Linked DNA regions of Lewinella sp. 4G2. The protein of the gene in region 2 interacts with the protein of the main gene of each other region in a pairwise test. Links are inferred from orthologs where the notes say so. Each region holds a gene or a part of one and is shown on either strand. Other genes may lie near its edges.

Region 1 (3,320 bases), 2.7 Mb from region 2 along the record:
ACCCGACCTGGAGGTCGGGAGCCGGTGAAAAGTCACGTTAAATCAGTAAGCAAAAAATTCATTTCTTATGGAAACTATTGCAGAAAGCAGCGCTCAATGTCTGACCTAAAGGTCAGACTACCGGGGGAGGGTTATGGCAAACTCAATCTTCAAACTTCACGACCCCTTGCCGTTTCCGATCAACCACCAACCGCGTAACATCCGGCCGACTGTAGTGTCCACTCGGGTCGAAATTTTGGCGTTCGCGGACTACGGCCAAGGGGTCGAGCACCGCGTAGCGGAGGCCTTCCTCGCCGGTCAGAGGTTCCAGTAACCAGGAGCCGTCTGGGTTGGCGATGCAGCTGCCTCCGTCGGCGGGCATATCCGGTAAGTTATCTGCGATCAATTGGTAGTGGGGGGTATCCGGAGGCACGTCCGAGCGCCGCATTAATCCGGAAACGGAGATGCAGTAGCTGCGGCCTTCCCGCGCCAGGAACCGGGTAAGGATCTCCGTATTACGGGTATTCCCCGGCCAGATGGCTACGTGGAGGGTCTCCCCCTGCCCGTACAACGCCGCGCGGGGGAGGGGCATCCAGTTTTCCCAGCAGTTCAATCCGCCGAGTTGGAAACCTTCGATGGGGAAGGTCCGCAAGCCGTGGCCGTCGCCGGGAGCCCAGACGAGGCGCTCTTCGTAGGTGGGTTGCAACTTACGGTGGACGTTGCGGATCTCCCCCGCCGCATCCACGTACACGAGGGAACAGTAGAGGGATTGGCCACCGCGGTCCAGGGGCCGCTCGACGATCCCCAGGACGGTCGCTACCTTTTTGTCCTTACACGCTTCGGTGATGGGGTCCAGATCCCCGCGTTCGAGTTGTACAGCTTCGGTGGCGTAGTGGGCCCAAATATCTTTCTGTACGGGATCGTCGAAACGTGCGCCGCCCGTCCCGTCCAGCCAGAAGGGGTATCCTGGCAATATCGTTTCCCCGAACACCACCAACTTTGCACCTGCGGCAGCGCCCGCGTGGATGTACTGAACGATCTTTTCGGTCGTCGCTAACCGGTTCAACCAGACTGGGGAAATTTGGGCGAGGGCAACTTTCATGGGGCTTAGTTGAGGAGTAAAACGAAGGTGCGCGCGGCCAAACCCAGCGTGACGAGAATGACTAAACCGCCGAGGATATTGGCCAGCCGGGAGTTGACGTGGCGGCCCATCACGGACCGGGAATTGGCCAAATACAACAAGTAAACGGCGATGGCCGGGAGCAATAACGCGTTCGTAACCTGGGCAAAACGGATGATGGCGAGCGGCCGCAAACCACTCGTCGCCACGCCGATACCGATGAGCAAAATGACCGCCCAGACGGCCCGGAAACGCGGGTCGCGATCGTCCGCCGGCCAGCCGAATAAACCCCGGGCCGCGTAGGCCGCCGCGAGGGGAGCCGTGAGCGCCGAACTCAGGCCCGCCGCCAGCAAACCAACGCCCATGAGCACCCGCGCTGAACTGCCGAAGGCCGGCTCGAGCTGCACGGCGAGGTCCGCGGCATTCTTGACGGACCCGACCTCCGCCGAGGACGCCGCCGCCGTGATCACGATCAGCACCGAGATCAGACCGCCGAGCGTGACGGCCACCGCGTTTTCGATGCGGAGATCGCGCAGGGACGCCTCCGGGCCGTGTTTTTTACTCACCGTGGAGGCGTGGAGAAAGAGGTTGTAGGGCACAACCGTCGTACCCACCACCGCCATCAGCAGTAGTAGCCGATCGCCACTGGGAAAGCTCGGGACGAAGCCGGCCAGGATGGCCCCGAAATCGGGCTGGACCAACACAGTCGTCAGTAAAAAGCAGGCGCTCATGAGGACGACCAGGCCAATCAACAGCCGCTCCACCCAGCGATAACCACCCAGGAAAAGTAGCAGGGCGCAGGGCACGCCGATGAGCCAGGGATAAGCGCCGGCTTCGCCGACGAGGAGCTCCAGACCCAGGTTGCCCCCCGAAATATTCCCCGCCTCGTAGGCCGCGTTGCCCACTAGAATGGCCCCAATGACGAGAAAAAACACCAGCCACCGCGACGGGCCGCCGGGAAATTCTTTGCGGATCGCTTCGCCCAATCCCCGTTGCGTCGCCAGGCCGAGGCGGGCGGACATCTCCTGCAAAATGATCGTACAAACGATGGAAAATGCGAGTACCCAGAGGAGTTCGTACCCCGTTTCTACGCCGGCGAGGGTACACACCGTGAGCGTGCCCGGACCGATGAAGGCGGCGGCGACAAGTGTACTCGGGCCGAAGTATTTACCGAGGCTCACTGGCCGCGGCGTTGTTGCTCGAAGGCGTACAGGGCGAAGGATGCCAGCCAATGTTGGCCGGCGTAATCGCCGTCGGTGATCTTCTCCAGCGAGTAGGCGAGGTGGGTGTTGGCGATGCGCTGAGCGTAGGGATCATCGATCGAATACAGGCACCAGGCGCGACTGAAATTCAGTCCGTCGAGGTGGACGAGTTTGCCGTCCGAGCGGTCTTTTACACGACCGGGTTCCAAATTCAATGTGCCGTCGAACAGGCCGGGCAGGAAGGCCTTGGCCCACGGGGTGAACTCTGCATCGGGCAGCACTTTGCGCATCAGGTCGAGTTCCTGCAGGCAGGGGCTGAGGAAGTCGTACCCGCTAGGTTCCCAGCCGATGGGGCAGCCGGCGTCCTCCAGGTAAAAGCGGCGCGCGGCCGTTTCGATGGCGGTGAGGAGGGCAGCGTCGCCGGCGCTCGTGGCGTAGTCGTGCGCAAAGCTGAGCCCGAAGGCCGTGTTGCTGTGTTCGCCGACACGGATGGGGTAGGAAAGTTTCGGCAGGTAGGTTTGGTAGGCCTGAGAAATATACCCCGTCAGCGGCCGCAAGTTGGTGGCGAGTTCGGTGGCGGCGGGGTCGTCCCACGCGTCCAGTTCTTCCTGGAGTTTGAGGAGCCAGGCCCAACCGTAGGTCCGCTCGAAGCTGGCGCTTTCCTTGTTCATCGAGAAGTAGGCGATCTCCTGGCGGATGTTCTCGGCCGTCAGGTTTTCGGCGAGTTTGCGGCGGGCTTCTTCGCCTCGTTCCAGCTCGGGGAACCGTTTTAGCAAGTACACTAACGACCAGTGCCCGTGGACGGCCGAATGCCAATCAAAGCAACCGTAAAACGCCGGGTGGTGGGTGCGCGGCATCGCCAAATCCTCCTCCTTAGCGAGGATCACGCCAGATTTATACGGCAGTGGTTGCTGCAGGCATTCCAGCGGTAAATCGGCCAGGCGGTTGGCCTCGGCTAGCGTCAATTCCTGGACGGTAGGCATAGGCGGTGTTTCGGTTTCCGGCGTGGTGTCGTTTGC
Region 2 (3,181 bases):
TGTTGGTATTCGTACATAACAATTGGGCCGCAAGCGGATAGGCAGAAGAGTAAGAGCGCGGCGCTAGCAAATTGCAGGACTGTTTTCATGGATCGTGGGACCATTTGGATCAAAAGGAAAAAGGGCAAACACACTGTGCTTGCCCTCCTCAACGCTTAGTGGTTTAGTTGAAGTACTCCTTCATTCTCTCGAAGAAGCCTTTATCGCCTTTCTGCTGCTGCGGTTTGAAGTTGTCCATATCGCGCATGCGCTCCAGCAGTTCCGTTTCATCCTTGTTCAGCTTCTTGGGCGTCCATAGATTGACGTGAATCAATTGATCCCCTTTGCCGTACCCCTGAAGGGCTGGCAGACCTTTATCGCGGAGGCGGAAGATCTTTCCGGATTGCGTGCCGGCCGGTACCTTGATCTTAACCTTTCCGGTGATGGTGGGTACTTCAACGGAGGTGCCCAGCGCGGCATCAGCAAAATTGAGGTAGAGGTCGTAGATCAATTTCTGGCCATCCCGCTGCAGGAATTCGTGTGGCTTCTCTTTGATATTAATGAGTAGGTCTCCGGCGGGGCCACCGCGGCGCCCGGCGTTACCCTTACCGCGCATGCTGAGCTGCATGTCTTCTTCCACGCCGGCGGGGATATTGACTTCGATGGTGTCCTCATCGTAAGTGCGGCCCTCTCCTTTACAGTTGGTACAGTTGGCTTTGATGACCGTACCCGTGCCCGAACAGGTGGGGCAAGTAGTCGTCGTGGCCATTTGGCCCAGGAAGGTGGACCGTACCTGACGGACGACACCGGCGCCATTACAGGTCGTACAGCTGGATACGCTACTAGAGTCCTTGGCGCCCGAACCGTCACAGACGTCACACTGCTTTTGACGCTTCACCTTGATCCGCTTGGTCACGCCAGTGGCGATCTCCTCGAGTGTCAGGGAAACTTTGATCCGGAGGTTCGACCCACGCTCACCACGGGCCTGGCGACGAGCGCCGCCGCCACCAAAAAAGTCGCCCCCAGCAGCACCACCGCCAAACATATTGCCGAACTGGGACATGATGTCGTCCATCGTCATCCCACCGCCGCCGAAACCGCCTTGTTGCTGGTCAACGCCCGCGTGGCCGAAGCGGTCGTAGCGGCTCTTTTTGTCTTCGTCGCCGAGGACGTCGTAAGCTTCCGCGGCTTCCTTGAATTTATCTTCGGCCACCTTATCGTCCGGGTTACGGTCGGGGTGGTATTTCATGGCCAGTTTACGGTAGGCCTTCTTCAGTTCTTTAGCGTCGGCGTTCTTACCCACGCCCAGTACTTCGTAATAATCTCTCTTAGCCATTTGTCATTTTTAGCCTCGTAAATTGGAGGCAGGTCTTATCATCGCCCCCTATAGTATTGGGATGCGTAAACAGTGAAAGCGTCCAGCTTTATTTTCCGACGACCACTTTGGCGTGGCGAATAATTTTGCCGTTGAGGGTGTAGCCGCGTTCCACGGTATCGACCACCTTGCCGGACATCTCCGGGCTAGGAATTTCGGTGATGGCTTCGTGCAGATCTGCATTGAAGTCTTCGCCGTTGGATTCCATTGGCTTCAGCCCCTGGCCGGATAGTGAATTCAGCAATTTCTTGTGAATCAGACCAACGCCGCTGTCCCACACTTTTTTAGTGTCCTCGTCACTTTCTGCCTGCTTTACAGCACGGTCAAAATCATCGAGTACGGGAAGCAGGGCCAGCATGGTTTTGCGGCCGGCAGTTTCCATCAGGTCCAATTTCTCCCGCTGGCTGCGCCGCTTGTAGTTTTCAAACTCGGCGTACAGGCGGAGGTGGCGATCATCCTTCTCGGCAATCTGCTGGTTGAGGCCGGCAATCACGTTATCGTTACTCGCGGAGGCTGCGGGTTCTTGAAAATCCTCAATCTCCTCCTCAATCTGGTCGGCTACTTGCTGGCCGTCGAGGTCGAGGCCGGCATCTTTAAGGAGATCCTCATCTACAATTGGCTCGTTGTTGGTATTCTTCTTTCCCATTTGGTATAAAATTTAGCTTTTAGAAGTTTGCAAATGTGAGACCACCACCGGCGGTGTGCCGGATTGTCAGTCCGTTTTAAAATAAGTTGTCTACCTACCTCAAACCAAAGAATTACGTCAATGATCGCAGGGCACGGGCTACCTTTGCCGGCCATGCGCGCGTCCGTCTCTTACTGGCTCTTTCGGATTGTCTCCAGCTGCCGCTGGTACTGGTCAGCCGTCACGCGCTACGACGTGCATTCTCCCCAAATTGTATCCTTCATCAATGAGGTTTACCGAGATGATCGGTACTACCACGCGTTTACGGAGATCAGTCGGGTTCGGCAGTCTTGGCGCCACGATAGGCGCAGCATCCAGCTTCTCAGCCAGGGAGCACCTAGTAAAACCATTGCCAGGGGGCGTACGAAGCGGTCGGCCCGGTCGCTGGTGGCGACCAATGCAATTGGAGAATCATCCGGCCGCTTTCTATTTAGGTTGGCATTGTGGCTGAGGGCAGAACGAATTCTGGAGTTTGGTACGAACGCTGGTATTAGTACGCTGTACCTGGCCAAGCCTGATTCGCAGGCGAGGGTAGTTACCGTCGAAGGCAACCCGGAGGTAGCCAATTTGGCGCAGGAGACTTTCCAGCGAGCCGGGGTGCAGCCAGCGGCACACTGCGCGTTATTCGGTAACTGGCTACGGCAAAATCCGCCCACCGCCGCTACACCTTACGATCTGGTATTCATTGATGGGGACCACCGGTACGCTGCTACCCTTGATTACGTCCGCCAGTTGTTGCGGGCGCGGACGGACAAAAGTGTATTCGTAATTGCCGACATCCACTGGTCGGAGGGTATGGAGAGCGCCTGGGCGGAATTGAAGAAACTCCCCGAAGTGACGGCCTCGGTGGATACCTACCACTTTGGACTACTCTTTTTTGAGCCCGGCCTGCGGGGGCCTCACGTAACGCTGATTCCTACGCGCTACAAGCCCTGGCGCCTGGGATTTTTCAATGCAACAGGTTAGGCATCAACGCCGGTTCTCTTTGACTTCAAAGTTGAACCCAGACTTTTCAAGGGCGCGGTAACGACTTTCGTCGAACTCATACAATTTAGCCGGGCGGTGGGCTACGTTTTGCTGGACTTGACCAAGATCGCGTAATAAGTTCATAGCCAGGATCTTCTTGCGGAAATTCCGCTTCT

Evidence for each region.
Region 1: the proteins of A3850_RS15500 (region 2) and A3850_RS05605 interact in binary tests that used the Escherichia coli proteins (3 or more experiments, as listed by UniProt). The link is inferred for Lewinella sp. 4G2 from one-to-one orthologs.

The regions. Positions count from the first base shown.
Region 1 is NZ_LVWJ02000014.1:1,044,813-1,048,132, forward strand. The notes cover bases 184-3,183. They hold A3850_RS05605 (Nramp family divalent metal transporter), read right to left. Parts: upstream 2,281-3,183; coding sequence 1,087-2,280; downstream 184-1,086. Other genes in these bases: A3850_RS05600 (carbon-nitrogen hydrolase family protein), read right to left, coding at 184-1,081; A3850_RS05610 (DUF2891 domain-containing protein), read right to left, coding at 2,277-3,183. In the rest of the region: more of A3850_RS05600, read right to left, coding at 143-183; more of A3850_RS05610, read right to left, coding at 3,184-3,320. UniProt on the Escherichia coli protein: H(+)-stimulated, divalent metal cation uptake system. Involved in manganese and iron uptake. Can also transport cadmium, cobalt, zinc and to a lesser extent nickel and copper. Involved in response to reactive oxygen.
Region 2 is NZ_LVWJ02000014.1:3,782,681-3,785,861, forward strand. What follows is about bases 203-3,063. They hold A3850_RS15500 (nucleotide exchange factor GrpE), read right to left. Parts: upstream 2,001-3,063; coding sequence 1,404-2,000; downstream 203-1,403. Other genes in these bases: dnaJ (molecular chaperone DnaJ), read right to left, coding at 203-1,315; A3850_RS15505 (O-methyltransferase), read left to right, coding at 2,154-3,005; A3850_RS15510 (NUDIX domain-containing protein), read right to left, coding at 3,009-3,063. In the rest of the region: A3850_RS15490 (gliding motility lipoprotein GldH), read right to left, coding at 1-89; more of dnaJ, read right to left, coding at 164-202; more of A3850_RS15510, read right to left, coding at 3,064-3,181. UniProt on the Escherichia coli protein: Participates actively in the response to hyperosmotic and heat shock by preventing the aggregation of stress-denatured proteins, in association with DnaK and GrpE. It is the nucleotide exchange factor for DnaK and may function as a thermosensor.